DNA from 4 places in the Streptomyces sp. NPDC047971 genome. Region 1 is predicted to be linked to each of the others. Evidence: riboswitches for the same ligand, from Rfam matches in the RefSeq annotation. Region 1 holds a riboswitch; each other region holds the start of a gene.

Region 1 (7,337 bases):
GGCCACCCATGCCGTCGTCCGGACCAGTCGCTGCCCCATGACCAACCTCCATCTGGGCGGCACCCGGGGCGACATGGGCGCCGTGCGTGCTGCGGTGGCCGGCGCGGGCGGTCGGTGGGCGGACGTGCTCGACGTGTGCGAGCGGGCCGCGGCGGCCTTCCCCGGGACGCAGTGCGTCGGCGTCGATCTGCTTCCGGCCGTCGGCTGGCGGCGCTTCGCCGTCGGCGAGGTCAACGCCTTCGGCGACCTCCTCCCCGGCCTCACCGGCCTCCCGGGCAGCGGCGCGGAGGGCCAGGACACCTACGCCGCCCAGGTCTCCGCACTCCTGCGCCGAAACCCCTCTCACACCACCGCCACCATCAGCACTTTGAGCACTACCAGCACCTTGAGCACCTTGAGCACCTTGAGCACCACAGGAACGAGTACCGCGTGAACCGGCCCCCCTCACCCGACATGAACGCGATCGTGGGCAGCCACGATCTCCTCCTGGTCACGCTCGACACGCTCCGGTACGACGTCGCGGCCGAACTCGCCGCCGCCGGCCGCATCCCGAACCTGGCCCGCCATCTCCCCGACGGCCGCTGGGAGCGCCGACACGCCCCCGGCAGCTTCACCTACGCCTCCCACCAGGCGATCTTCGCGGGCTTCCTGCCGACCCCGGACACCCAGGGCCCGCACCCCCGCCTCTTCGCCGCGCGGTTCGCGGGCAGCGAGAGCACCGCCGACGGCACCTTCGTCCACGACACCCCCGATCTGGTCTCCGGTCTGGCGAAGGAGGGCTACCGCACCGCCTGCGTCGGCGGTGTCGGCTTCTTCAACGGCCAGGGTCCGCTCGGCTCCGTGCTGCCCGGCCTCTTCGACGAGAGCCACTGGGAGCCCGGCTTCGGCGTGACCTCCCCCACCTCCTTCGCATCCCAGGTGACCCGGGCCGAGGAGATCGTCGCCGCGCTCCCGCGCGAGCGGCGCCTCTTCCTCTTCGTCAACGTCTCCGCCCTGCACCAGCCCAACTGGTTCCATCTGCCCGGCGCGACGCGGGAGTCCGGTGACACCCGTGCCTCCCACGCGGCGGCGCTGGAGTACGTCGACCGGCACATCGGCCGGCTCTTCGCCGCCATGAGCAGCCGCAGGAGCTGCTTCGCGATCGTCTGCTCCGACCACGGCACCGCCTACGGGGAGGACGGCTTCACCGGTCACCGCCTCGGCCACGAGGTCGTGTGGACCGTCCCGTACGCCCACTTCCTCCTGCCCGGCCCGGAGCGGGAGACGATCGCGTGACCGGGGGCCCGCGTCCGTACGAGAGCTACGTCTACGCCTACCCGCACAAGACCGCGTACCGGAGGCTCCCCGACCCCGCGCCCTCGCTCGCCGCTCTGTGGGCGGACGAGCCGAAGGACGCCCTCTCCCTCTACGCGCACATTCCCTTCTGCGAGGTCCGCTGCGGCTTCTGCAACCTCTTCACCCGGATCGGCGCCCCGGACGACCTGACCGGCCGCTACCTCGACGCGCTCGACCGGCAGGCGACGGCGGTACGGGAGGCGCTGGGCGACGCCGGACCCGTCCGCTTCGCCACGGCCGCGTTCGGCGGCGGCACCCCCACGTTCCTCACCGCCGGCGAGCTGGAGCGGCTCTGCGACATCGCGGAGAAGCGCATGGGCGCGGACCTGCGGAGCGTCCCGCTCTCCGTGGAGACCTCGCCCTCGACGGCGACGGCGGACCGGCTGGCGGTCCTGGCCGATCGGGGCGCCACCCGTCTGAGCATCGGGGTGCAGAGCTTCGTCGAGGCGGAGGCCCGCGCCGCCGTGCGCCCCCAGCGCCGCGCCGACGTCGAGGCCGCGCTCGGCCGCATCCGGGACACCGGCGTGCCCGTCCTCAACATCGACCTGATCTACGGCATCGACGGCCAGACCGAGGAGTCCTGGACCCGCTCCCTCGACGCCGCGCTCGCCTGGGCGCCCGAGGAGCTCTACCTCTATCCCCTCTACGTCCGCCCGCTCACCGGCCTCGGCCGGCTCTCGCCCGGCGCCGACCTGGAGTGGGACGAGCAGCGGCTGCGGCTGTACCGCCACGGCCGGGACCATCTGCTGGCCCGGGGCTACGCGCAGGAGTCGATGCGGATGTTCCGGCGCGCCGACGCCCCGCCGCAGGGCGCCGACGACTACGCCTGCCAGACCGACGGCATGATCGGCCTGGGCTGCGGGGCGCGTTCGTACACCTCCTCGCTGCACTACTCCTTCGACTACGCCGTGGACATGCGAGAGGTCCGCTCGATCATCGACGCCTACACCGGGACCGGGGACTTCACCCGCCCGGAGGTGGGCCGGTGGGTCGACGCGGACGAGGCGCGGCGCCGCCATCTGCTCCAGTCCCTCCTGCAGGCCCGGGGCATGTCCACGGCCTCGTACGAGGAGCGTTTCGGCGCTTCGCCGTTCGCGGACTTCCCGGCCGAACTGGGCCGGTTCGAGGCGCTCGGCTGGCTGGATCCCACGGCGCCGGACGGGCTGCTGCGGCTCTCGCCCGAGGGGCTGGCCCACTCGGACGCGCTCGGTCCGGCGCTGTTCTCCCCGGCCGTCCGGGCGGCGATGGCCGCCTACGAGCCGAAGTGAACAGGGGGACGGCATGGACCTGACGATCCTCTACCGGGGCCCGCTCGCCTCGTGCGACTACGACTGCCCCTACTGCCCCTTCGCCAAGCGCCGCGACAGCCGGGAGCAGCTGCGCGCCGACCGCGCCGCGCTGGAGCGCTTCTCCGCCTGGGCGGCCGCGCGGAGCGGCGACCGGCTGAGGATCCTCTTCACCCCGTGGGGCGAGGGCCTGGTCCGCTCCTGGTACCGGCGCGCGCTCACCGAGCTGTCGCACCTGCCGCACATCGAGCGGGTGGCGATCCAGACGAACCTGAGCTGCCGCACGGACTGGGTGGCGGGGGCCGACCCCGAGACCCTCGCGCTCTGGTGCACGTACCACCCGGGACAGACGCCGTACGACCGCTTCCTCGCGAAGTGCCACGAACTGGCCCGCCGGGGAACGCGTTTCAGCGTCGGGATCGTCGGCCTGCCCGAGCACCTGGAGCACGCCCGACGGCTGCGGGACGCGCTCCCGTCCGAGGTCTACCTCTGGGTGAACGCCGCCGAGGGCCGTACGTACACCGACGAGGAGGCCGGGGACTGGACCGTCCTCGACCCCCTCTTCCCGTACAGCCGCCGTCCGCACCCCTCGGCCGGTCTCCCCTGCCGGACCGGCGAGTCGGTGATCTCGGTGGACGGTGACGGGACGGTGCGCCGCTGCCACTTCGTGAAGGCCGAGCTCGGCAACCTCTACGACGGTTCGTACCGCGCGGCCCTGCGGCCCCGCGCCTGCCCCCTCGCCGTCTGCGACTGCCACATCGGCTACGTCCATCTGGAGACGCTGCCGCTGTACGACGTGTTCGCCGGCGGCGTCCTGGAACGGATCCCCGCCCCGCTCAGAGAGGCATGAGGTCCGGGCGCTTGGCCTCCACGTAGTCCCCCGAGCTCTCGCCCCGCAGCCGCCTGCCGATCCACGGCACGAGGTACTCCCTGGCCCAGTTGATGTCGTCCCGGCGCACCTCCAGCGTGCCGCGCGGCGGCAGCGGCGGCCACGGCTGGTCCGGGTCGGCGGGCACGTCGAGGCCGAGGACCTGGGCGGCGCGCAGCGCGACCCGGGTGTGCCCCTCGGGCGAGAGGTGCAGCCGGTCGTCGTCCCAAGCCCGCCTGTCCTGAACCGACTTGAGCGACCACAGGTCCAGGACCGGGCAGCCGTAGCGGTCGGCGACGGCCCGGACATGGGCCGTGTAGGTGGCGATCTTGCCCCGCAGATGGCGCAGCACGGGCACGTCGCGGGTGTCGAAGCCGGTGGTCACCATGACGGTGCCGACGGCCGACGTCAGATCGGCGACGGCGCGCTCGAAGCGCTCGGCGACGTCGTCCGGGTCGGTGCCCGGACGGATGATGTCGTTGCCCCCCGCGCAGAAGCTCACCAGGTCGGGGGCGAGCTCCTTCGCCCTGGGGACCTGCTCCTCCACGATCTGGTCGAGGAGGCGGCCGCGCACGGCCAGGTTGGCGTAGCGGAACGCGTCGTGCTCCGGCAGCTGGTCGGCGAGCAGGACCGCGAAACGGTCCGCCCAGCCGACGTACGTCCCCTCGGGTCCGGGGTCTCCGACGCCCTCGGTGAAGCTGTCGCCGATCGCCGCGTACGACCCGAATGCGTTCATGTCTCTTGATCTCGAATCGTCTCCCACGGGACCTCATCTTTCCCTTATGGGTGTGACCTACGCGACCGTAAGGAGGGGTTGACGCCGGGTGAGATACGCCACCGGTCAAGATTCCGCCAAGCCGGAATACACCGGAACGCGAAAGGGCCCGGCACAGGTGCCGGGCCCGATCGGGTGCTGGGGGTACGTCAGAGGGTGACGCCGTGCGAGCGCAGGTAGGCCAGCGGGTCGATGTCCGAGCCGTAGCTCGGTCCGGTGCGGATCTCGAAGTGCAGGTGCGGACCGGTGGAGTTGCCGGTCGAGCCGGAGAGGCCGATCTCCTGGCCGCCGGTGACGGTCTGGCCGGCGGAGACGCCCAGGGAGGAGAGGTGGGCGTACTGCGAGAAGGTGCCGTCGGCGTGCTGGATGACGACCTCGTTGCCGTACGAGCCGCTGTTGCCGGCGGAGTAGACGGTGCCCGCGCCGACGGCCTTGACCGAGGTGCCGGAGGAAGCGATGAAGTCGACACCGGTGTGGTAGCCGGAGGACCACATGGCGCCGGAGGCGCGGTACGGGGTGGAGATGCCGCCGCTGACCGGGGCGACCCAGCCGGAGGACGCGGCCTTGGCGGGGGCGGACTCCGCCGGGGTGGACGCCGGGGCCTGGGTGGGCTCGGCCGTGCCGCGGTCGGCGCTGCGCGAGGCGCGCTCGCCCGAGGACTTCTCCGCCTTCGGGGCGGCCTTGGGCGCGGGGGCCTTGGCCGTCGACTTGGCGCCGAGGGTGAGCTTCATGCCGGGCAGGATCAGCGAGGGGTTCCCGCCGACGACCTGACGGTTGTCCTCGTAGAGCTTCTTCCAGCCGCCCGCCAGGTGGTGCTCGGCGGCGATCTTCGACAGGTAGTCGCCACGCACGACGGAGTACGTCTTCGGCTTGGCGGCCTTGTCGGCGGCCGGCGCCTTCGCGGGAGCGGCGGCGACGGCGGCGACGGCCTGCTCGGGCGTCACGGTCGGGGCGCCCTTGTCGGCGGCGTGGGCCCCGGTCGCTCCGAGGAGCGGAAGGGCGACGACGGCGCCACCGGTGCCGGCGGCGACGAATCCGCGCGTGATCGGGTTGACCTTGGGACGGCGATGCTTACCCTTTGCGGGCATGGCGAATTCCTCTCCGTCGCCTGCGAGGTGAGCTGTCGGGTTCGGACTGGAGATGTCCGGCCGCGTTCTCACGCGACTTAACCCCGAGCCGTCCGGATTCGACCGGTTCGGCGTACTTACCTGGGTCCCCCGCTCCTGCCGTACGTGGATGGGTGCGGAATCCGGGCGGTGGCAGGATTCGGCGGTCCGACCGGATTGAGCGTGACCGTAGACGAGCGGGGTCGGCGCGAACAAGCCACCGTTTTTCTCCCGCATTCGGGGCCGGGACATTCGCGCCGAATTCCGGTCACCCTCCGTGGAGGGTGGAACCTCGATTCCCTTTTCCGGTACGGAGATTGCCCGGAACGATCAGGCACGGTCCGTCACCTTTATGACGCTGCTCACGCACCGAAACCCATCTCCCCTATTACCAGGGCGCGTTATACCTAAGGCCCCAATTCGGACAGAATACCCATTCCCATGCCCCGGGGGTGTGCGCGGCCGCACCCACCCGGGATGATTGCCCCAGGAACAGATCCCGATCAGCCAACCTTCAGGAGCACTCGTGACGCAGCAGCTGCCCCAGGTCCCGTCGACCGAACCCGAGCTCGCCGGGGTGCGCAACTTCCGGGACGTGGGCGGCCTGCCGACCGTGAGCGGCGGGTCGGTGCGATTCGGACGCCTCTTCCGCAGCGGACACCTCGCGCATGCCACCGAGGAGGACGCGACCTTCCTCTCCACCCTCGGGCTGCACACGATCTTCGACTTCCGCAACCAGGCGGACCGGAAGGTCGAGGGCGCGGACGTCGAGCTCCCGGGTGTGCGAAATGTGAACATACCGCTCAACGACCCGGCCGACGGCAAGGAGTTCTGGAAGCTGGTCAGCACAGGCGAGCTGGAGCAGCTCCGCGCCATCCTGGGCGACGGCAAGGCGGCCGCCCGAATGTCCGATTCGTACCGGAAGATGATTGTCGAGCGGACCGCGGAGCACAGCCGCATCCTGCATGCGATGGCCGAGGACAGCGTTCCGGCGCTGATGCACTGCGCGGCCGGCAAGGACCGCGCGGGCCTCTCGATCGCCATCTCGCTGCTCGCGGTGGGCGTCGAGCGCGAGGCGATCGAGGCCGACTACGTGAAGTCGAACGACCCGCACCGTCGCTACAAGGTGCGCCGCAGCTCCACCGCCGCGGACGCCATGTCGCCCGAGGTGATGGAGCTGCTCAGCCCGCTCTTCGACGCACGCGTCGAGTACCTGCGGGCCGCGTTCGAGACGATCGAGCAGACCTGGGGCACGGTCGAGAGCTACCTCACGGACGGCCTCGGACTCGCCCCCGAGACCCGGGCGCGCCTGCGCGAGCGGCTCGTCGTCGAGGCGTGACCCCGCCCCCTACTGGTTCTGCCCGCCGAGCGTGAAGAGCAGATAGAGGAACGCGGCGAAGAGGTGCCCCGCCACGAGATAGGCGAAGAGCCGGAGCACCAGCCCCTTGGGGAACTTCCCCTCGCCGCGTTCTTCACCGGTGACAGGTGCGGACTTCTCGGACATATCTGCCTCTTTCGAAGGGCTCAGCTCGGATGCGGCGTTCCGCCGCCGAGACACAGCTCGGCGGCGGGGCTCTGCATCAGCGTGTGGACGAAGAGCAGCTCGGCACCGCCGCGGCCGGAGGCGCCGATGCGGTGCGGGGTGAGCGAGTCGAAGTGCGCGCTGTCTCCGGGGTCCAGGACGTGCACGGTGTCGCCGAGCGCGAGGCGCACCTGCCCGTCGAGGACATGGAGCCACTCCTCTCCGGGATGGACGCGCACGATGTCGGTCCGGGTGGCGTACGGCACATGGACCCGGAGCGCCTGCATGGCACGGCCGGGCCCGCCGGCCTGGCGGTAGATCCAGCCGTCGGCCTCGACCGGCTCGGACCGGCCCGCCCGGACGACCGGATCACGCTCGGGCGGAGTCTCGCCCAGGAGCTCGGCGACCGTCGTACCGTAGATACGGGCCAGAGCGAGCAGCATGG
Region 2 (7,337 bases), on a different contig from region 1:
GGTTCTGGACGTCACCGCGGAGGAGGTGCGGGCGGTGGCCGCGGCCCGGCTGCGCCCCGACAACCGCGCGGTGCTCGTCTACGAGCCCACCGGTACCGAACAGAGCGACGGCGACGAGGAAGAGGGAGCGGACCAGTGACCGACGCTGCCGCGTCTTTGACGAGCATGACGTTCCACCCGCAGCCGGAGGCGGGCACGGCGAAGCCCTGGGCCTTCCCCGCCCCGGACCGCGGAGCGCTGGACAACGGCCTGACGGTGCTGCGCTGCCACCGCCCCGGCCAGCAGGTGGTGGCCGTCGAGATCTTCCTCGACGCCCCCCTCGACGCCGAGCCCGAGGGCTTGGACGGCGTGGCCACGATCATGGCCCGTGCCCTGTCCGAGGGCACGGACAAGCACTCGGCCGAGGAGTTCGCCGCCGAGCTGGAGCGCTGCGGCGCCACGCTCGACGCGCACGCCGACCACCCGGGCGTACGGGTCTCCCTGGAGGTCCCCGTCTCCCGGCTGCCCAAGGCGCTCGGTCTGCTCTCCGAGGCCCTGATCGCGCCCGCCTTCCTCGACAGCGAGGTCGAGCGCCTGGTGCGCAACCGGCTCGACGAGATCCCGCACGAGACCGCCAACCCGGCGCGCCGGGCGGCCAAGCAGCTCTCCAAGGAGCTGTTCCCGGCCACCTCGCGCATGTCGCGGCCGCGCCAGGGGACCGAGGAGACCGTGGAGGCGATCGACGCCACGGCCGTCCGCGCCTTCTTCGAAGCGCACATCCGGCCCTCCGCGGCCACGGCCGTCGTCGTCGGGGACCTGACCGACGTGGACCTGGACAAGGTCCTCGCCGAGTCGCTGGGCGCGTGGACGGGGGACGCGGCGGAGTCGCGGCCGGTCCCGCCGATCACGGCCGACGACACCGGCCGCGTGGTCATCGTGGACCGGCCGGGCGCCGTGCAGACCCAGCTGCTCATCGGCCGTGTCGGTGCCGACCGGCACGACCGCGTCTGGCCGGCCCAGGTCCTCGGCACGTACTGCCTCGGTGGCACCCTCACCTCCCGCCTGGACCGCGTCCTGCGTGAGGAGAAGGGCTACACCTACGGCGTCCGCGCCTTCGGCCAGGTGCTGCGCTCCGACGGCCAGGGCCACGGCGCCTCGATGCTGGCCATCAGCGGTTCCGTCGACACCCCCAACACCGGCCCGGCACTTGACGACCTGTGGAAGGTGCTGCGCACCCTCGCCGCCGAGGGTCTGACGGACGCCGAGCGGGACGTGGCCGTGCAGAACCTGGTGGGTGTGGCGCCGCTCAAGTACGAGACGGCCGCCTCCGTCGCCGCGACGCTCGCCGACCAGGTGGAGCAGCACCTTCCGGACGATTTCCAGGCGCAGTTGTACGCGCGCCTCGCCGAGACCGGCACGGTGGAGGCGACCGCGGCGGTCGTGAACGCCTTCCCGGTCGACCGTCTGGTCACCGTGCTCGTCGGTGACGCGGCGCAGATCGAGGAGCCGGTACGCGCGCTCGGAATCGGTGAAGTGACCGTGGTCACCGGCTGATCGAGGCGCCCACGCACCACTCCGAGGACCCCGTCATCCTGGTATGGCGGGGTCCTCCCCTTTGTCCGCATTGCGGGAGAGGGGGGTCGTATGCCCTGTGGCATGTCTTACAAACGAGCGTGTCTGTTTGGTGATTGAAAGACGATCCGCTTAGCGTCGGTCCGGCTGTTCGCCAGTTGAACCCGCCGCGAGCCCGTGGCATCGGACAGTCATCGCCGAGTCCCCGTCAGGCGCGAGCCTGGGGAGCCGGGGACCCACACGAAGTCCCTGGGGTGAATCGGACGCCTTCGCACCCGTGCGGAGGGGCCCGTAGGAGACCTTCCTGCTCCGAACCCGTCAGCTAACCCGGTAGGCGAGAAGGAAGGAAAGGATCAGCCACTACATGGCGTTCACCCGTGCCACCGGGAAGCATCGTGGTCCGAGCCGTCTGGCGCGCCGTGGCGCGGGCATCGCCGGCATCGCGACCATCGCCACCACCGGCGTCATCGGAACCCTCGCTTCCCCGGCACTCGCCGCCGACCCGGACGCCCCCTCGCCGGAGGACACCGGACTGACCCAGATCGTCGCGGCGGACTCCCTCGCCGTCACGATCGACGCCCAGGCCGCCGCCCAGGAGCGCGAGGCCGCCGAGGCCGTCGAACGGGCCAAGGCCGAGGCGAAGCGCAAGGCGGAGGCGAAGCGCAAGGCCGAGGCCCGCGCCAAGGAGATCCGCGAGGCCAAGGAGCGCGCCGCCCGCGAGGCGGAGCGCAAGCGCCTGAACTCCTTCCAGCTCCCCGTGGCCGGTTCGTACGTGACCACCAGCTACCAGGCCGGTGGCGCGCTCTGGTCCTCCGGCAGCCACTCCGGCGTCGACTTCCGCGCCGCCTCCGGCAGCCGGGTCGTCTCCGTCGGCTCCGGCACCGTCGTCGAGGCCGGCTGGGGCGGCGCGTACGGCAACAACATCGTCATCCGGATGAACGACGGCACGTACACCCAGTACGGTCACCTGTCGGCCATCAGTGTCTCGGTCGGTCAGGCCGTCACGCCGGGCCAGCAGATAGGTCTCTCGGGTTCCACCGGCAACTCGACCGGCCCGCACCTCCACTTCGAGGCGCGCACCACCGCCGAGTACGGCTCCGACATCAACCCGGTCGCGTACCTGCGCGCCCGCGGCGTGAACGTCTGACGCAGTCCGCGAAACAGCGTCAGAAAAGCCCCGGCTCGTCCTGAGCCGGGGCTTTTCGCTGGCCAAAAGATATCCATGTTCCCGGATCTCCTTCGGAAATTCCGCCCGGCTGCAATAGAGTCGCCGACGAACCGTTTCGCGCGGATGAAGGCGGAGGTCGAAGATGCGCGTTCCCGCGCACTCGGTATGCACGGCGATTCGGGACGACATCGTCTCCGGGGTCCTCGCATGCGGCAGCCGGCTGACCGAGGAGCAGCTGGCCCGCCGGTACGGGGTCTCGCGCGTCCCGGTCCGCGAGGCCCTGCGCACGCTGGAGTCCGAGGGCTTCGTGATCAGCCGCCGCCATGCCGGCGCCCATGTCGCCGAGCCCACCGAGCAGGAGGCGGCGGACCTGCTGGACGTACGGTCCCTCCTGGAGCCGCTCGGCGCCGCCCGCGCCGCCCAGCGCCGCACCGACGCCCATCTCAAGGTGCTGCGGGGCCTGGTCAGGCTGGGACAGGAGCGGGCCAGGCGTGGTCAGGGCGAGGATCTGCACTCGCTCGGCGGCTGGTTCCACGAGACGCTGGCGCAGGCGTCGGGCAGCCCGGCGCTCACGGCGCTGCTGACCCAGCTGCGGCACAAGATCGCCTGGATGTACGCCGTCGAACCCGCCGCCCAGCCCGTGGAGGCATGGGCCGAGCACGGTGCGATCGTCGACGCCGTGGCCCGCGGAGACGCCGAGCGGGCCCGCGCGCTGACCGCGCTGCATGCCGAGCGTTCGCTGGCGCAGCACCGGCTGAAGCGTCCGGAACGGGGTCGTGTGAGGTCTTCGCAACACGTCGTAAACACCGCGAGCGCCCGGAATTAACACGCGGGCCGTATACAAAGAATAGGAATTCTCAGGGCCTTCTTCGTGCTGCCCTTTTATGTCCTGCGGTATTCCGTGCGGGCCGACATCCGGGGCGGCGGCGAAAACAATGGAGCCGCACACGCCGTCATATCGGCGGGTGCGGCTCCATGGCAATTCGGTCAGACGGTCTCGGGAAGCTCGTCGAGCCCCTCGGCAACCAGCTTGGCCAGACGGTCCAGAGCGGCCTCGGCGCCATCGGCGTCCGAGGCGAGCACGATCTCCTCGCCGCCCTGCGCGCCCAGACCGAGCACCGCGAGCATCGACGCGGCGTTCACCGGGTTGCCCTCGGCCTTGGCGATCGTCACGGGGACGCCGGAGGCCGTGGCGGCACGGACGAAGATGGAGGCGGGGCGGGCGTGCAGGCCCTCGGCCCAGCCGACGTTGACGCGGCGCTCAGCCATGGTGTTGCCCTTCAAGTCTCAAGCGGGTTGTCTAGACCAGTCTCTCACGGTTGGCGGGATGCTCGTGGCAGACGTCCGGCCCCGGTCCCGGGGCCGCTCGTCAACCCCCACCTTGCACGGCACACAGACGCCGCGCGACCGGTGCCACAGGCGTACCCCGGCCGTACGCTTGCCCCATGCAGAGCGCGTCGGAACAGCCGGCACAACCGGAACACGCCTACCCCGACCACTGGGAAGCGGACGTGGTCCTCCGTGACGGCGGCACCGCGCGCATCAGGCCCATCACCGCCGACGACGCGGACCGGCTCGTCAGCTTCTACGAGCAGGTCTCGGACGAGTCGAAGTACTACCGCTTCTTCGCGCCCTACCCGAGGCTGTCCGCCAAGGACGTGCACCGGTTCACCCATCACGACTTCGTCGACAGGGTCGGACTCGCGGCGACCGTCGGCGGAGAGTTCATCGCCACCGTCCGCTACGACCGCATCAACGCGCAGGGGCTGCCGGCCAGCGCCCCCGCCGACGAGGCCGAGGTCGCCTTCCTGGTCCAGGACGCGCACCAGGGCCGGGGCGTGGCCTCCGCGCTGCTCGAACACATCGCGGCGGTGGCGCGGGAGCGGGACATCCGACGGTTCGCGGCCGAGGTGCTGCCCGCCAACTCCAAGATGATCAAGGTCTTCACGGACGCCGGGTACACCCAGAAGCGCAGCTTCGAGGACGGCGCCGTACGGCTGCACCTCGACCTGGAGCCCACCGACCGCTCACTGGCCGTGCAGCGCGCCCGGGAGCAGCGGGCCGAGGCCCGCTCGGTCCAGCGGCTCCTCACCCCCGGCTCGGTCGCCGTCATCGGCGCCGGACGCGCGCCGGGAGGCGTCGGCCGGACGGTCCTGCGCAACCTGCTGGACTCCGGATTCACCGGCCGTACGTACGCCGTGAACCGCGCGCTCGGGGACACGGATGCCGCGCTCGACGGGGTGCCGGCCTTCCGGTCCGTCGGGGACATCGGCGAACCCGTCGACCTCGCGATCGTGGCCGTGCCCGCCGAGCGGGTGCCGGAGGCGGTCGCCGACTGCGGCGAGCACGGGGTACGGGGCCTGGTCGTGCTCACGGCGGGGTACGCGGAGAGCGGCCCGGAGGGGCGGGAGCGCCAGCGCGAACTGGTACGGCAGGCCCGCTCGTACGGCATGCGGATCATCGGGCCCAACTCGTTCGGGATCATCAACACCTCGGCCGACGTCCGGCTGAACGCCTCGCTCGCGCCGCAGATGCCGGCAGCCGGGCGGATCGGACTCTTCACCCAGTCCGGCGCGATCGGCATCGCGCTGCTCGCCGGGCTCCACCGGCGGGGCGCCGGCCTCTCGTCCTTCATCTCCGCAGGCAACCGGGCGGACGTCTCGGGCAACGACTTCCTCCAGCACTGGTACGACGACCCCGCGACCGACGTCGTCCTGCTGTACCTGGAATCGATCGGGAACCCGCGGAAGTTCACCCGCCTGGCCCGTCGGACGGCGGCGGTCAAGCCGGTGGTGGTGGTCAAGGGCGCGCGGCACAGCGGGAGTGCGCCGCCGGGGCACCGGGTGCCGGTCACCCGCATCGGGCACGCCACCGTCTCCGAGCTGCTCCGGCAGGCCGGCGTCATCCGCGTCGACACCGTCACCGAACTGGTCGACGCGGGCCTGCTCCTCGCGGGCCAGCCGCTGCCGACCGGGCCCCGGGTGGCGATCCTCGGCAACTCCGAGTCGCTCGGGCTGCTGACCTACGACGCCTGTCTGACGGAGGGGCTCCGCCCGCAACGTCCCCTCGACCTGACGACGGCGGCGACCCCGGCCGACTTCCGCGACGCGCTGACGGCGGCGCTCGGGGACGACGCCTGCGACGCCGTCGTGGTGACGGCGATTCCGTGGGTCGGCGAGAACGGCGCCGTCGAGTCGGGTGACGGCGAGGTCCTCGCGGCCTCCCTCCGCGACGCCGTCGCCTCGGCCCCGAACCCGGCGAAGCCGGTGGTCGTCGTCCACGTGGAGATGGGCGGCCTCGCCGAAGCCCTCGCCGTCGCGACCAGCACCCGACCGCCCGCCCGCAGGGGCGCGGTGGGAGCCGCCCCGGGTCCGCACGGCCTCGTCGGGGCGCACGGCGCCGAGGCTTCGGGGACGCCCGGGCCCGGAGCCGTACCGCCGGGACCGGCCGGGTCCGGAGCCGTACCGCCCGGACCGGTATCGATGGGACCGCCCGCGTCCGGAGCCGTACCGCCCGGACCGGCCGGGTCCGGAGCCGTACCGCCGGGCGCGTCCGGGTACGGCGGCGCTGACGCCGGGCGGCCGGGGGGCGGGGCACCGGCCTCCACGGGCGGACCGTCCGCTCCTGCCGCCCGCTCCGCGAGCGGCACGCCGGGGCCCGGCGCCGGTGATCCGTCCGGCCGGGACGCCGGCGAAGCCGACGCCCCGGGTGGTGACGACGCGCCGCGGCCCGGTGCCATCCCCGCCTATCCGGCCGCCGAGCGGGCCGTGCGGGCCCTCGCGGAAGCCGTGCGGTACGGGGAGTGGCGGCGGCAGGCGGCCGAGCCCGGGCGGGTGCCCGAGTTCGAGGACATCGACGAGAGCGGCGCCGCCGCGCGGATCGAGCGCGTGCTCGCCGAGGAGGCGGACGCCCGGGGCGTCACGCTCGACGCCGACGCGGCCGGTGAGCTCCTCGGCCGGTACGGCATCGCCGTGCTCCCGACCCTGCCGGCGCCGACCCCCGACGCCGCCGTCGTGGCCGCCGCCCGGCTCGGCTACCCCGTCGCCCTGAAGACGACCGCCCCGCACCTGCGCCACCGCCCCGATCTCGGCGGCGTACGGCTCGATCTGGCCACCGAGGAGCAACTCCGGACCGCGTACGCCGAATTGACCGAGACCCTCGGCAAGCCCGTCGAGCTCCAGCCCGTCGTCCAGGCCATGGTCCCGCGCGGCGTGGACACCGTCGTGCGGGCCGCCATCGACCCGGCCGTCGGCGCCGTGCTCTCCTTCGGCCTCGCCGGAGCCGCCTCCGAACTGCTCGGCGACATGTCCCACCGGCTCGTCCCCGCGACCGAGCGGGACGCCGCCGAACTCGTACGGTCCATCCGGACCGCCCCGCTGCTGTTCGGCTGGCGCGGCTCCGCGCCCGTCGACACCCCGGCCCTGGAAGAGCTGCTGCTGCGGGTCTCCCGGCTCGTCGACGACCACCCCGAGGTCGTCGCGATCGCCCTGGAGCCCGTCGTCGTCGCCGCGCAGGGCCTCTCCGTGCTCGGGGCCACCGTCCGTCTCGCCCCGCCGCCGCCCCGGACGGACCTCGGTCCGCGCCGCCTCCCCAGCTACTAGCCGACCCGCCGAGCGGC
Region 3 (7,337 bases), on a different contig from region 1:
TCGTCTGGTGCGCGCTGCGCCGGCTGCCCGCCCTGCTGACCCGGGCCACCGTCCCGGCGATGGCCGTGGGCGCCGTCTGCGCGACCGTCCTGGCGCTGCTGGCGAGCCAGCTGCTGCGGATCTCGACGGACGGCTCCGGACTGCGCTGGGGGCTCCTGCACCTGTCCGGGGTCCTCGGCGTCGGTGTCCCGGCGGCGCTGACCTGGGGCCTGGTCGCGGGGGTCGCGGCCGCCGTGACGCTCCGGGTCTCCGTGCGCCGCACCCGGACCACGTCCGCCACGACGCCCGCCCCGGACCCGGCCCGGCTCGACGTCTGACCGGTCGGGGCGCGGACCGGTGGGACCGGTCCGCGCCCGTCACACCGCCGGTTCCGCTACGAGCCCTGGGGCAGGTACGCCTGTCGGCCGGCGCAGTGCCAGATCACCGGACGGGCGAGCCCGGACGCGTCCACGGCGACACCGCCGGCCCGGTCGTCGTCGGCCACGGCGCGGGCCGACGCGTCGCGGTCCCCCGCGAGCGACGGCAGCGCGAGGACCGGGCCGTGGCCCGGCCACAGCTGCGCCTGGTAGGGCAGCAGGGGGGCGCCCTCCTCGTGGGACGTCGCTGTGCCGACCGCGACGCCGGTCGTCGGGCTGATCGCGTCGAACTCGCCCTCCTGCTGCCCGGCGAGGACGCCGGGCGAGGAGCCGTGGTCCTGGTACGGCGGCGTCCACGACCAGGGCTCGCTCGTCGGGTCGAACCGGTCGCTGACCGACACCGATCCGACCACGCGCCCCGCGTCGTCGATGCCCTCGGCGGTGTTGTGGACCAGGTACTCCGCGCGCTCGACCGGCAGCGCCCGGGCCGGGCCGCCGTCCGCCGGCCACAGGATCGGGAAGGAGCTCCAGGTGAATCCGTCGGGGCCGTCGTCCGACCGCTCGGCCGCGCCGATCACGTCGCCGCGCGCGTTGACACCGGTGATCCGGGTCACGACCGTGCCGGGCCCCGCGTCCGGCGGCAGCGCGAGGACCCGCGTGACCGTCCCTCCCCGCCACACCTTCGGCGCGCCGTCGCTGTCGACGGCCGCGATCCGCCCGGCGTCGTCGACATCCACGTCGACCGAGCCCCGCGCCACCCCCTGGGCGAACAGCCGCACCGACTCGGCTCCGGGACGGAAGCTGAACAGGGCGGTCGAACCGTCGGAGCGGCGGCTCACCCATCCGGCCATCAGTCCGTGCCGGTTGACGGCCCGCACCACGCCCTCGTCGTAGCCCTCGGGCAGGGGCACCTTGTGGAGCCGCTCGCCCCTCCAGTACACCGGCAGGCCGCCGCTCGCGCCCACGGCCAGGCCCCGCGGGCCGAGATCGTGCACGCCCTCGGAGGAGAAGCCGGCACGGGTGTCCGGCGGGAGCGAAGGCAGGACGGTCGGGCCGGACGCGCACCGCGCGGCCCCGGACGTGCTGTCGGAGGCGGCGCCGGGCGTCTGCGCCGCGGCCGGACCGGCAGCGGTGAGCAGTCCGGCAAGACCGGCCGCGGCCGCGGACACGGCAAGCGTTCTCTTCATGCGTCGTTCCCCCCTGGGACGGGATCCGCGCCCCCCGGCGTGGATCATCAGTCGCCCATGGTGCCCGCCATGAACGCGACATGGGTGCGGAATGCCCCACACCGGTTGACGGGAACGCCGAAGCCCCGGCCCGTGAGGGGCCGGGGCATGGCGTCGACGCGCTGCGAGGGTCGGTCAGTAGGCCCCGTTGACGTTGTCGATGGAGCCGTAGCGGTCCGCGGCGTAGTTGCAGGCCGCGGTGATGTTGGCGACCGGGTCGAAGAGGTCCATCGACGTGCCCGGCACGTGGTACGCGAGGAAGGTCGGCTCGATGACCTGGAGGAGACCCTTGGACGGGGTGCCCTTGACGGCGTTGGAGTCCCAGAGGTTGATGGCCTGCGGGTTGCCCGAGGACTCGCGCATGATGTTGCGGTGGATGCCCTCGTACGTGCCGGGGATGCCGTAGCGCGCCATGACGTCCAGCGACTCGCGGATCCAGCCGTCGAGGTTGTCGGCGTAGGCCTTCGCCGGGGCTGCCTTGGGGGCCGCGGCGGCGGCCTTCCCCGAAGCCGCGGCGGCGGGCTTCGCGGGGGCGGCCTTGGCGGGAGCGGCGCTCCGCTGCTGCGAGCGGTCGGCCCGGTCGGCGTCCGAACGGGCCGAGGACTTCGACTGCTTGGGCTGCTTCGGAGCGGTGGCGGAATTCCCGCTGAGCGTGAGTTCGAGACCGGGGTGGATAAGTGACGGGTTGTCACCCACGGCGCTGCGGTTCGCGCGGTACAGGGCCTTCCATCCACCCTGGACGTCCTGCTCGTGCGCGATCACCGAAAGGGAGTCGCCGGGGACGACCTTATAGGTCTTGGCAGCAGAATTCTGGGCGGCCGGAATTGATTCCGCGATCTTTACCGGGGCGCTGAAGACGGTCTTCTCGACGGGGGTGGCCGCGGGGGCCGCCTGGGGCGCCGCGTGGGCCGTGGCCGTGGCGACCAGGGGCAGGGCCAGTGCGGCGCCGCCCGTGCTCGCGAGGGCGATACCGCGGGTCAGGGGACGTCGCTTGGGGCGCCGGTGCTTACCGTGTGCGGGCATGATGCATTCCTCTCCGGCGCCTGCGGGGTGAGCTGTCGGGTTCGGGCTGGAGATGCCCGGCCGCACACGTGCGACTTCACCCCGAGCCGCTCCGGAGAATCCGGACCGGCGAATAGTGGGTCCCCCGCTCCTGCCTTCGGGTGAATGATCGGTCTTTTCGGACGGTGGCAGGATTAGGCGATCCGTCCGGGTCGAGGTGACCGTAGGCGAGAAATGTCGACAGAAACAAGACGTCTTGTCCGTGGGTAATTCGAGAGAGGGTTCAGCGCCGCGTCCGCCGCGCTGAACTTCCTTGAGGGGTAAGGGGACGGAAGGTGCGAGAAGATCGCTGAAGGCCCTTTGCGTGATTCATCTCACCAGGAGTGTCAAATCGGTCATTACGGCTAATTCAGGTGAGTTGAGAAAAGGGGCACAAGGGTTAATAAAGACCCTTGTGCCCCTTTTGGGTGGAGAGTGTGGCTGTGTGTCAGCCCGTGACGCTCGCCGCGCCGGTCTCGATGTGGCCCGTGTAGCGGCGCGACCAGGTCCCGTCGACGTCGGCGAGGATCGTGAAGTCGTACCAGCCGTTGTGGTACGCCACGGCGTTGAAGTAGTCCTCCCGGGAGGAGTTCGCGGCCACCGTGTACGTCCACGGCCCGTCGGAGCGGTAGGCATTCGAGCGGATCGTGAAGGTCACCGGCCCGGCGGAGGCGTTGGTCATCGTGAAGTAGATCGCCGTCCTGCCGGTGCCCGGTTCGGTCGCGAACCGCGCCGCGACCTCGACGGCCCTGCCCGGCTTCGAGGCGTCGCCGATGAACCGGCGCAGGAAGCGGTTCGGGCCCATCATCGAGATGTCGTACTTGCCGGATCCCGACCCGAGCCCGATGTTGAAGTAGTCCGTCGACGTCGTGCCCGCGTCGACGGTGTACTGCCAGGCCGCCGTGTCCCGGTGCTGGTGCGGATGGATCGTGAAGTGCGCGGCGCGCTTCGCCTGGGCGCCCTGGTTGGTCATCGAGAACCAGGCCAGGATCTTGCCGGCGGCACCGAACTCGAACCGGTCGAGGTTGCCGTTCACCTGGTAGGGCAGGGCGCGCGCCGGGCGGGTGCCGGCCTCCTGGGCGGGCAGGGCGTTGTCCTGCGGGACCGGGTTGGGCAGCGGGGCACAGGTCGACTGTCCGATCACCTCGGCGGTGGACGGGAGCCCCGAGGGAACGCCGAAGACGGGGTGCGCGAAGTCGAAGACCCCGGTGAGGTCACCGGTGACCCTGCGCCGCCACGCGCTGATGTTCGGGCACGCGGCGGGAGTGCCGAGGGCGGCCGTCCAGGTCTCCATGAACCGCAGGACGGAGGTGTGGTCGAAGACCTCGGAACTGACCCAACCGCCGCGGGTCCACGGGGACATGACGAGCATGGGAACCCGGAACCCGAGCCCGATCGGGACGCCGTCGAGGTACTCGCCCGGGGTCCCGGGCGGTGCGACCGGCGGCGGGACGTGGTCGAAGAAGCCGTCGTTCTCGTCGTAGTTGAGGAAGAGGACCGTCCCGTCGAACACCTCGGGGTTCGCGGCCAGCGCCCGGTAGACGAGGTCCACGAAGTGCGCGCCGTCGCCGGGCGGGGCGTACGGATGCTCGGAGAACGCCTCGTTGGCCACGACCCAGGAGACCTGGGGGAGCGTCCCGGCGACGACGTCGGCGCGGATCGCGGCGGCGATGTCGTCCGGGGTCGATCCGGTGACCTTGGGGACCGAGCCCATGCCGCGGTCGTACAGCGGGTCGCCGGGGCGCGCGTCGGTGAACCTCTTGAAGTACGCGAGACCGTTGTCGCCGTAGTTGTCCTGCGCGTTCTGGTAGACCTTCCAGCTCACCCCGGCGCGCTGGAGCGCCTCGGCGTAGGTCTCCCAGGTGAGCCCGGACTCGTCCCCGCCGTCCTTGCTGGAGGCGTCGATCCTTCCGCTCCACAGGAAGGTGCGGTTCGGGCCCGTGGCGCTGAGCGCCGAGCAGAAGTACGCGTCGCAGATCGTGTAGTTGTCGGCGAGGGCGTAGTGGAAGGGGATGTCGCCGCGGTCGAGATAGCCGAGGGTGCGGGTGTTGCCGACACCGGTCACCCAGTTGTCCATGCGGCCCTTGTTCCACGCCGCGTGCTGGGAGGTCCAGCTGTGCGGCAGGTCGCCGTTGCACTGGGCCAGCGTCTCGCCGTCGACGCCGCCGGCGGGCGGGGTGGAGCTCAGCTTCCACGGGTACTGACGGCCACCCCAGTTGGGCTGGTTGAAGGTGCCCCAGCCGCCCGGGATGTTGCCCGCGGCCCTGTCGCCGAAGCCGCGGACGCCGCGGAGCCTGCCGAAGTAGTGGTCGAAGCTGCGGTTCTCCTGCATGAGGATCACGACGTGCTTGACGTCGGTGAGCGTGCCGGTGGCGGCCGCGGCGGTGGCCGATGCCGTACCCGGGGGGAGCGCGGCGCCCGCCATGAGACCTGCCCCGATCCCGACGAATCCCCTGCGGCTGATGGGAGTCATGCCCCGCCTCTCGCGTCACTGCGTGCCCCAGCGGCACACCGAGGAAAGGATGGGGGAGCGCGGCCTAAAGGTATAGATCCGTGCGGTAATTCTTCGGTGAACTTCCAAGGTGCGCTTGATGCTTGGAAGATGATTGGTGGCGAGGCAGACCAATGGGCGGCGCTGGTCGGAGGTGGGCCGGTGCCGGAGTCGCGGCGGTCACGGGCCGTCCCGGCGCAGCATCAGCAACGCCGCGTCGTCCTCCGCGTGCGGTCCGGGGGTGAGGGTGTCCAGGAGGTGGTCGGCGAGCTCCTCCGGATCCGACGGGCCGCCCGAGAGCGCGGCGGCCAGCCGCGCCAGCCCGCGGTCGATGTCCTCGCCGGGCCGCTCGACCAGCCCGTCGCTGTACAGCAGCAGGGTCTCGCCCGGAGCGAGCCGCGCCGTGGTCGGCGGATACGGGGTGGGATCCCAGTCGGCGGGGAGCCCCAGGGGCGGCCCGACGGACAGCTCCAGCCGGTCCACCGTGCCGTCCGCGCGGCGCAGCAGCGGCAGCGGATGGCCGGCGTTCGCCGCGTCGACCGCGCCGGTGGCGAGAGCGATCCGCAGATACTGGCAGGTGGCGAAGCGGTCGGCGGCCAGCTCGGCGAGGAACGCCGACGCCTTGGCCAGGACCCACCCGCACGGATGGCCCTCGGCCGCGTACGCGGTCATGGCCACGCGCAGCTGCCCCATGAGGGCCGCGGCCTCGGTGTCATGACCCTGCACGTCCCCGATCGCGATCCCCACCGCGCCGTCGGGCAGCGTCACCGCGTCGTACCAGTCCCCACCGACCCGGACGCCCGCCCGCGCCGTCCGGTACCGCACGGTGATGCGGGCGCCGGGGGTCTCGGGGATCCTGCGGGGCAGCATGGCGTTCTGCAGTCCGGCGGCGATCTCCCTCGAACGGTCGAGCATGGTGACCCGGTGCAGGGCGCGGGCCACCGCCCTCGCCCATGCGGTCATCAGGGTGTGGTCCGCGAGGGAGAACGAGGTCGTGTCGTCGTAGAACATGCCCATGGCGCCGAGCGGCTGCCCCTGCTCGACCAGCGGCAGGAACGCTGCCGCCGTCGCGTGGAAGCCGTGCCGGTGCGGCGCGAGCCGCGGATAGCGGTCGAGGAAGTCGGGCACGGAGGTGAAGAAGAGCGGCCTGGCGGAGCGTACGACGTCGTTCAGCGGCCAGGAGTCGGCGAGCCGGGACTTCTGGGGCGGCTCGGCGTCGTCCAGGGAGAGCACCGAACGGACGAGCCTGAGCCGTCCCTGTTCGAGCACGGCGAGTGACATCGCCTTCACTCCGAGCCTGCGCAGACACGGCTCGTCGCCCAGGACCGCGGCGACCTCGCACACGCTCATCGCCCGGGCCAGGGCGATCGCCGCCTCGCCCAGGGCGTGCAGGTGGTCGTTGTCCTCGTCGGCCGGAGGACGGATCGCGGAGGGTGACAGATCCAGGCTCGCGTCACGGACCACCCCCACCACCCGCGCGGGTCCCTCCGAGCCCGCGCGTACGGCGTTCCCCCGGACGTGCGTCCAGCGGCTGCGGCCGTCGTGGAGCGCGACCCGGAAGTAGGCGCTGTACGCGTCCCTGCGGCCGCCCCGCAGCTCCTCGCCGAGGGCCGACAGCAGCGTCCAGTCGTCGCGGAGGATCTTCGGGCGGAGGTCGGTGGCAAGCCCGTGGTACTCCTCGGGGAGCAGGTCGAGGGCGTCACGGCCCACGGGGTCGAGGATCAGCTGTCCGGTGGCCGGCACCCACAGGAAGCAGCCCACGCCCGTGGCGGCGAGCGCCTCGCCGCGGTCCAGCCGCGGTGCCGTGTCGCCCATGCGCGGAGCCGTCAGCGCCGTGCGCGGCGACGGGCGATGTAGAGGCCGAGGACGATCCCGACGAGGAGCGTGACCGTGAGGACGCTCCACAGGGGCAGGGTGACGGTGGGGATCCACAGTCTGATCGTGACCGATCCCGTGTTCGCGGCGATGAACCAGATCGCGGCGACCGCGAGGACCACGAAACCGATCGTGCGCAGACGCATGTCCCGACCCTTGACGGACAGGGTCGAGGGAGGATGAGGCTGAGCTTCTGCCTTACGGGCCATGAGGTCCATTATCGACCGTTTTGCCCCGGAGCTCGACCTCACCCGCTCGCACGGCGCGGAGCCGGGGCCACGGCGTCCGGCGCCGCACGGGCCTCGTCCCGCGCCCACAGGGACCGTACGTGGCTGAGATGGCGGACCA
Region 4 (7,337 bases), on a different contig from region 1:
AGCCCAGCGATCTGGACATCCAGGCACGGGAATTGCTCCGGCTGCGCGCGATGACGGCCGGGATGCTGGCGACCCACACCGGACGGAGCCGCGAGCGGATCGACGCCGACATCGACCGGACCACGATCCTCGACGCGCCGGCCGCCACCGCGTACGGCCTGGTGGATCACGTGGTCCAGAACCGGGGGTCGTCCGGCCGCGGGGCGAGGTGAGCGCGATGGTCCCCGAGCTGCCGCCACTGCCCGCCCTGACCCGCGCCGAGGGCGAGGTCGTCGACGCCTACCTCGCCGTCGTGGACCTCCTGGGGAGGATCAATCCATCCAGGATCTCGCATACTTATGGAGCGCTACGGGCGGCACAGGCCCTGGTGGGGCGGGCCACCGCGCTGCGCGACGCCCTGACCGTGATGCATGGGCGCGGCGAGGCCGAGGTGCACGCGGAGACGTTGGCCCGCGCGCTGCGGGTGTTGGACGGGGAACGCCGTTCGGAGCGGGTCACCGTGCCCGGGACACGCGCGAGTTGACATTTCCGCGTGTCGTGTCGAGGTCCACTCGGCCCAGCACGGCCACGGAAAGCCTCCCTCGTTCGGCGTAGTCGATGAATCGACATATGTGCGGGGTGAGTTGCGCAACAGGTGTACGCATCTGGCTGAATCGGGCGTTTCTCCCCTGGTGCGGGGCTCGTCAGCCCCATCTCAGAAGATCACGAAACATGTCTGTCCACCCGAATGGATCAGTCGTGAGGAGCCTCACATAGCGTCGTTTCAACTCGGATTTCGCCCTGAAAGTGAGTCAAGATCCCTCACGACGACAAGCCCCCGCCACCACGGCGGGGCGGTCCGGGCGGACGCCGAGTCCTGCCGCCGTCCCGGATGTCTGGTCGACAGGAGTGGATCGGCAGGAGTGGAGGACCCGAGCAGTACGGGACGACCGCGCATGGGGGTCGTGCCTCGGGGTGAAGCCGCAGCCGCGGCCGGGCAACTTCGCCAGCCCGAACCCGACAGGTCATCCTTCACAGGCGGCTGACGAAGGGTTGCGCATGACTGCGCAGATTCATGTCCCGTCCCTGCTGTCCCGGGCCGGAGCCGTCTCGGCTCTCACCCTCGCCGCCGTCGGCGGCACCATGCTGGCGCCGGGCGCCACCCCCGAGGCCCAGGCCGCGACCGCGCACGCCGGCAAGGCGCTGAGCATCGCGGCGGCCAAGAAGGGATCGCCCTACCGGTACGGAGCGTCGGGACCGAGCCGGTTCGACTGCTCGGGGCTCACGCTCTACTCGTACAAGAAGGCGGGCAAGTCCCTGCCCCGTACCGCGCAGCAGCAGTACAACAAGACCCGGCACATCTCCGCCTCCAGCCGGCAGAAGGGTGACCTGGTCTTCTTCCACTCGGGTGGACGGGTGTACCACGTGGGCATCTACGCCGGTAACAACAAGATCTGGCACTCGCCCAAGAAGGGCTCCTGGGTGAAGCTCGACAGGATCTGGTCGGCCAAGATCTCCTACGGCCGGGTCCGATGAGCGGGTGACCGGCGGATCCGCACCGGCCGGAGCCCCTCCGGCCGGAGCCCCGACGGCCTGCCTCCTCGCCGGCTGAACGACGGCCTCACGGGGGGGGTGCGGTGGCGCCGCCGCACCCTCACCCGCGCACCCGCCTCAGTTCCCCGCGAGGGGAGCCGACAACAGGGTCAGCCCCAGGGCGGCCAGCGCGCCGCCCGTCACCCCCTGCACGGTCCTGGCCGTCCGCGGACGGCGCAGCCAGTGACCGAGGCGGTCCACCAGGACGGCCACCAGGGGGAACCACAGCAGAGCGAGCAGCACCACGACGGACGCCAGCAACAGTGTGCGGGGCACGACCGCGACACCGTCCGGCACGAACTGCGGCAGCAGACTCAGAAAGAGCACGGGCGCCTTCGGGTTCAGCACATTGGCGAGGAACCCCTGGCGCAGCGCGCGGCCGACCCGCGCCTCCCCCGCGGTGGCGGGCGAGGCCTCCCCCGTCGCCCGCAGCGCGCCGCGGAGGGCCTGTACGCCGAGGTGGAGGACGTACACGCCACCGGCGATCTGGAGGGCGCGGTAGAGCGCCGGCACCGCGATCAGCACGGCCGCCAGGCCTGCCACCGCGAGGGCGGTGTGCACCAGGAGCCCGCCGGCCACCCCGACCGCACTGGCCACCCCGGCCCGCCGAGAGGCGAGCGCGCTGCGTACGACGACCGTGAAGTCGGCTCCCGGCATGGCCACCATGCCCGCCGCGACCCCGATGAAGGCGATCAGCTGTCCGTCCATGACCCCAGCGTGCCCGCCGCAAGCCTTTAGTGTGTAGACACGATCTTCTGGGTCTGGCCAAAGGAATCCTTTATGCAGGATCTGGTGCGGCTCGCGGCACTGGTGGCGGTCGCCGAGGACGGCTCGATCACCCGGGCCGCCGCCCGGCTCGGGTACACCCCGCCCGCGCTCTCCCAGCAGCTCGCCAAACTGGAGCGGGAGGCCGGCGCCGCGCTGCTCGTCCGGCACCACCGGGGCGCGCGGCTGACGCCCGCCGGTGAACTGCTCGTCAGCCGAGCGCGCCGTGTCCTGGACGAGATGGAGCGGGCGCGCCACGAGCTGGCGCAGCTCAGCGGACTCTCCGGCGGCCGGCTCCGGGTCGGCACCTTCACCACCGTCGGGATCCATCTGCTCCCACCGGTGCTGAGCGCGTTCCGCCGGGCTCATCCGGACGTGGAGCTGACGGTGGCCGAATACGAGCCGCCGGGCGGGGTGGCGGCGGTGGCCGAGGGCGAGGTCGATCTGGCGATCACCCACGTCTACGAGCCCGCCGAGCCCGCGCCGCCGCCGCCCGGGGTCGCGTTGGAGCCCCTGCTGGTGGAGGAGTTGGTCCTGGTCACGGCGCCGGGCCATGTGCTGGCGGAAGGCTCCGGCCGGCTGCCGATCGCGGAGCTCGCCGGCCAGCCGTTGATCAGCAGCGCGCCGGACCATCCGTCGAGGCGAGGAGTGGAGGGCGCGCTGGCCCGGGCCGGCGTGAGCCCGTCGGTCGTGTGCCGGACGCCGGGGTACGCCCTGGTGTGCGCGCTGGTCAGCGCGGGGCTCGGGGTGGCGGTGGTGCCGGAGATGGTCGCCATGATGGCGGCGTCTCCCCTGGGCGTGCGGGCGTTGGAGCCGACGTCGTTCCGTCGGACGATCTCGGTGGCGCACCGCGGCGAGGAGTCGGGGCCGGCGGCCCGGTCGCTCCGGGCGCTGCTGCGGAGCGGCTTCGCCCGTGCGGCCCCGTGAACGCCGGCCGTCGCGGGGCCGGCGGGCGGCGCTACGTTCCGGACACGATCTTCTGCGACACGCTCTAGGTCAGGACCGCGGGGGTCCGGTTCGCTGAGGGGGTCCAGGGGAGGTTGATCCAGACGGTCTTGCCGCCCTCCCTGGTCGGGGTGACCGAGAGCCGGCCGCCCGCCTCCTTGGCCAGGAAGCGGATGATGACCATCCCCCGGCCGTTGTCCTGCTGCACCGCCGCCGGGAGTCGCTGGGGCCACCGCGGATGGCTGTCGGTGACGCCGATGTGCAGCTGCTCCTCGCGCTCCAGCCGGACGTCGACGGTGAAGGTGGGCGACTGCCCGAAGGTGTGCTGGACGGCGTTGGTGGCCAGCTCGGAGACGATCAGCCGGATCGCGTCGGCGGCGTCGCACGCCTCGGCGAGCCCCCAGCCGGTCAGGATGTCGGCGACGTATCTGCGGGCGGCGGAGACCGAGGCGGGATCGCTCGGCAGAGTGACGGTTGCTTCCTGGTGGTCTGCCATGGCGACGCTGTCCCTTTCCCACCGGGCCCGGCCCGGATTGCGCTAGGCGTCAGAGTGCCACCGATCGCCCCGCCCCGTACGGCGATCCACCAAGATCTGTGCATATGTGTCGCTCGAAGCGGTGAACTCTGCTACGGCAGACCGTATTTGGACCGGCGAACTGCTGCGGTCAGTGGACCGCGGGCGCCGTGCGCACGATCGTCTCCACCGCCCGGTCGATCTGCGCGTCCGTCAGATCCGCGCGGGCCGTCAGGCGCAGCCGTGAGATGCCGTCCGGGACCGACGGGGGCCGGAAGCAGCCCACGGCGAGGCCCAGTTCGCGACAGTCCGCCGCCCATCGCAGGGCCGCCTCGGGCGCGGGGGCTCGCACCGAGACGACGGCCGCGTCCGGGCGTACGGCGGTCAGTCCGGCCTCGGTGAGCAGCCGGTGCAGGGTGGTCGCGACGGTCCGCGCGCGCTCGGCGAGGCCGGGTTCGCGGTCGATCAGCCGCAGGCCGGCCAGGGCGGCGCCCGCGGCGGCGGGGGCGAGTCCGGTGTCGAAGATGAAGGTCCGGGCCGCGTTGACCAGGTGCTCGATCACCCGGGCGGGGCCGAGGACGGCGCCGCCCTGGCTGCCGAGCGACTTGGAGAGGGTGAGGGTGGCGACGATGTCCGCGTCGCCGGCGAGACCCGCTTCGGCCAGGGCGCCACGGCCGCCTGCGCCGAGCACGCCCAGGCCGTGGGCGTCGTCGACGACCAGTGCGGCGCCATGGGCGCGGCACGCGTCGGCGATCTCGGTGAGAGGGGCCTTGTCACCGTCCACGGAGAACACGGAGTCGGTGACGGCGAGGGCCCTGCGGCCCTCATGGGCCCGCAGGGTCTTGCGCACCGCCTCGGCGTCGGCATGCGGGACCACGGCCGTCTCGGCGCGCGCGAGCCGGCAGCCGTCGACGATCGAGGCGTGGTTGCCCGCGTCCGAGACGATCAGCGAGTCGCGGCTGCTCAGCGCGGTGAGCGCGGCGAGATTGGCGGTGTAGCCGGAGGAGAAGACGAGGGCGGCCTCGAAGCCGCAGAACTCGGCGAGTTCGTGCTCCAGACGGGTGTGCAGCCGGGTGGTGCCGGTGACGAGTCGCGAGCCGGTGGCGCCTGCGCCCCAGTGCCGTGCCGCCTCGGCCGCCGCCTCGGTGATCTCCGGCCGGCGCGTCAGCCCGAGGTAGTCGTTGCTCGCCAGGTCCAGCAGGTCCGATACGGCGGCGCGGGGCCTGAGCGTGCGGACGAGCCCCGCCCGCTCGCGGTGGCGTGCCTCGGTGTCGGTCCAGTCGAACGCGGTCCCGCGGGTGTCCTCGTCCCGGTGCATGCGGCAGATCCCTTTTGTAGGCAGCGCACAGACCCTAACCGTCCGGAGCCAAGGTCAGGATGTGGCCATGCACACACCTCAAACGGCCTCGTTTGTTCAGATCCTCCTTGGCCGCGAGGTGTGCGGTAGGCCAGGATCACCCTTTATGGACCTGCTGAACACGCTGGTGGACAAGGGGCTGCGGCGCGAGCTGCCGAGCCGTGAAGAAGCGCTCGCCGTCCTGGCGACCTCCGACGACGATCTGCTCGATGTGGTGGCCGCGGCCGGCAAGGTGCGCCGCCAGTGGTTCGGGCGTCGGGTGAAACTCAACTACTTGGTCAATCTGAAGTCCGGGCTGTGTCCGGAGGACTGCTCGTACTGCTCCCAGCGGCTCGGCTCGACGGCCGGGATCCTCAAGTACAGCTGGCTGAAGCCGGACGAGGCGTCCCAGGCCGCCGCCGCCGGTGTCGCCGGCGGTGCGAAGCGGGTCTGTCTGGTGGCGAGCGGCCGCGGGCCGACCGACCGGGACGTGGAGCGGGTCGGCAAGACCATCGAGGCGATCAAGGAGCAGAACGAGGGCGTCGAGGTCTGCGCGTGCCTCGGTCTGCTCTCGGACGGCCAGGCGGAGCGGCTGCGCGAGGCGGGCGCCGACGCCTACAACCACAACCTGAACACGTCCGAGGGGACGTACGGCGAGATCACGACCACCCACACCTACCAGGACCGGGTGGACACCGTGCAGAAGGCGCATGCCGCCGGTCTGTCGGCCTGCTCCGGGCTGATCGCGGGCATGGGCGAGAGCGACGAGGACCTGGTCGACGTCGTCTACGCGCTGCGCGACCTCGGCTCGGACTCGGTGCCGGTGAACTTCCTCATCCCGTTCGAGGGCACTCCGCTGGCGAAGGAGTGGAACCTCACTCCGCAGCGTTGCCTGCGGATCCTGGCGATGGTGCGGTTCGTCTGCCCGGACGTGGAGGTCCGGATCGCGGGTGGACGCGAGGTGCACCTGCGCTCGATGCAGCCGCTCGCGCTGAACATCGCCAACTCGATCTTCCTCGGCGACTATCTGACGAGCGAGGGCCAGGCCGGTCAGGCGGACCTCGACATGATCGCGGACGCGGGCTTCGAGGTGGAGGGCATGGGCACGACCACGCTGCCCCGGCACCGCGCCGACGCTTCGGCCGCCGCCGCCGCCGCGGCCGGCGGGTGCGGCTCCGCGGCCTCGGCCGGCTGCGGTTCGGCGGCCGACGCGGGAGCGGGCTGCGGTTCGCACGCCGAGGCGGGCTCCGGCTGCGGGCCGTGCGGTGGCCACGCTCCGCAGGCCGACGCCCCCGAGGCCGAGCCGGCCGAGGCGTCCGGAGCCCGTACGGACCTGGTGGCGGTGCGCCGCCGCGGGGCCGGGACGGAGCTCGCGCCGAATGCGTAACGAGGAACTGCTCGCCCTGGACCGGGCGCACGTCTGGCACCCGTACGCCCCCATGCCGGGCCGTACGGATCCGCTGGTCGTCGCGTCCGCGTCCGGGGTGCGGCTCCGCCTCGCCGAACCGGTGCACGGTCAGGACGAGTTGATCGACGGCATGTCCTCGTGGTGGTCCGCGATCCACGGCTACAACCACCCCGTGCTCAACGAGGCGGCGCACGGCCAGCTGGACCGGATGAGCCACGTCATGTTCGGCGGGCTCACCCACGAGCCGGCCGTCCGGCTCGCCACCCGTCTGGTGGAGATCACCCCCGCACCGCTCCAGCACGTCTTCCTCAGCGACTCGGGCTCGGTCTCCGTCGAGGTCGCGGCCAAGATGTGCCTGCAGTACTGGCGCTCCGTCGGCAAGCCCGGCAAGCAGCGGCTGCTGACCTGGCGTGGCGGCTACCACGGCGACACCTGGCAGCCGATGTCGCTGTGCGACCCCGAGGGCGGGATGCACCAGCTGTGGTCGGGCGTGCTCCAGGAGCAGGTCTTCGTGGACGCGCCGCCCACCGCCTACGAGGAGTCGTACGCCGAGATGCTGCGGGAGCGGATCGCGCTCCACGCGGACGAGGTCGCCGCGGTGATCGTGGAGCCGGTGGTGCAGAACGCGGGTGGGATGCGCTTCCACGCGCCGGAGTACCTGCGGGTGCTGCGGGAGGCGTGCGACGAGCACGGCGTGCTGCTGATCTTCGACGAGATCGCGACCGGGTTCGGTCGTACGGGCACGCTGTTCGGCGCCGACCATGCCGGGATCTCGCCCGATGTCATGTGTGTGGGCA

What was found. Region 1 has a riboswitch for cyclic di-AMP ahead of AB0D99_RS01695 (LysM peptidoglycan-binding domain-containing M23 family metallopeptidase). Riboswitches for the same ligand answer to the same signal wherever they lie in the genome.
Region 2: it holds a riboswitch for cyclic di-AMP, as region 1 does, so the genes downstream of both, AB0D99_RS13515 (M23 family metallopeptidase) here and AB0D99_RS01695 (LysM peptidoglycan-binding domain-containing M23 family metallopeptidase) in region 1, are expected to answer to the same signal.
Region 3: it holds a riboswitch for cyclic di-AMP, as region 1 does, so the genes downstream of both, AB0D99_RS02690 (LysM peptidoglycan-binding domain-containing protein) here and AB0D99_RS01695 (LysM peptidoglycan-binding domain-containing M23 family metallopeptidase) in region 1, are expected to answer to the same signal.
Region 4: it holds a riboswitch for cyclic di-AMP, as region 1 does, so the genes downstream of both, AB0D99_RS05275 (C40 family peptidase) here and AB0D99_RS01695 (LysM peptidoglycan-binding domain-containing M23 family metallopeptidase) in region 1, are expected to answer to the same signal.

Annotation. Positions count from the first base shown of each region.
Region 1 covers NZ_JBEZNW010000001.1:389,867-397,203, forward strand. The annotation lists gene AB0D99_RS01670 (STM4014 family protein) at 1-433, shown strand, start outside; gene AB0D99_RS01675 (STM4013/SEN3800 family hydrolase) at 454-1,275, shown strand; gene AB0D99_RS01680 (STM4012 family radical SAM protein) at 1,272-2,603, shown strand; gene AB0D99_RS01685 (STM4011 family radical SAM protein) at 2,617-3,471, shown strand; gene AB0D99_RS01690 (SGNH/GDSL hydrolase family protein) at 3,458-4,225, opposite strand; gene AB0D99_RS01695 (LysM peptidoglycan-binding domain-containing M23 family metallopeptidase) at 4,414-5,352, opposite strand; cyclic di-AMP (ydaO/yuaA leader) riboswitch at 5,357-5,546, opposite strand; gene AB0D99_RS01700 (tyrosine-protein phosphatase) at 5,897-6,709, shown strand; gene AB0D99_RS01705 (DUF6126 family protein) at 6,719-6,874, opposite strand; gene AB0D99_RS01710 (XRE family transcriptional regulator) at 6,895-7,337, opposite strand, start outside.
Region 2 covers NZ_JBEZNW010000011.1:72,532-79,868, forward strand. The annotation lists gene AB0D99_RS13505 (pitrilysin family protein) at 1-139, shown strand, start outside; gene AB0D99_RS13510 (pitrilysin family protein) at 136-1,533, shown strand; cyclic di-AMP (ydaO/yuaA leader) riboswitch at 1,737-1,903, shown strand; gene AB0D99_RS13515 (M23 family metallopeptidase) at 1,916-2,698, shown strand; gene AB0D99_RS13520 (GntR family transcriptional regulator) at 2,862-3,545, shown strand; gene AB0D99_RS13525 (HPr family phosphocarrier protein) at 3,707-3,988, opposite strand; gene AB0D99_RS13530 (GNAT family N-acetyltransferase) at 4,165-7,320, shown strand.
Region 3 covers NZ_JBEZNW010000002.1:16,012-23,348, reverse strand. The annotation lists gene AB0D99_RS02700 (hypothetical protein) at 1-317, shown strand, start outside; gene AB0D99_RS02695 (hypothetical protein) at 374-1,543, opposite strand; gene AB0D99_RS02690 (LysM peptidoglycan-binding domain-containing protein) at 1,718-2,605, opposite strand; cyclic di-AMP (ydaO/yuaA leader) riboswitch at 2,610-2,769, opposite strand; gene AB0D99_RS02685 (phosphocholine-specific phospholipase C) at 3,072-5,096, opposite strand; gene AB0D99_RS02680 (SpoIIE family protein phosphatase) at 5,295-6,929, opposite strand; gene AB0D99_RS02675 (LapA family protein) at 6,941-7,135, opposite strand; gene AB0D99_RS02670 (GntR family transcriptional regulator) at 7,237-7,337, opposite strand, start outside.
Region 4 covers NZ_JBEZNW010000003.1:258,556-265,892, forward strand. The annotation lists gene AB0D99_RS05265 (ATP-dependent Clp protease proteolytic subunit) at 1-212, shown strand, start outside; gene AB0D99_RS05270 (hypothetical protein) at 218-523, shown strand; cyclic di-AMP (ydaO/yuaA leader) riboswitch at 838-1,035, shown strand; gene AB0D99_RS05275 (C40 family peptidase) at 1,039-1,515, shown strand; gene AB0D99_RS05280 (LysE family translocator) at 1,651-2,280, opposite strand; gene AB0D99_RS05285 (LysR family transcriptional regulator) at 2,353-3,264, shown strand; gene AB0D99_RS05290 (ATP-binding protein) at 3,329-3,778, opposite strand; gene AB0D99_RS05295 (8-amino-7-oxononanoate synthase) at 3,948-5,114, opposite strand; gene bioB (biotin synthase BioB) at 5,260-6,519, shown strand; gene AB0D99_RS05305 (adenosylmethionine--8-amino-7-oxononanoate transaminase) at 6,512-7,337, shown strand, end outside.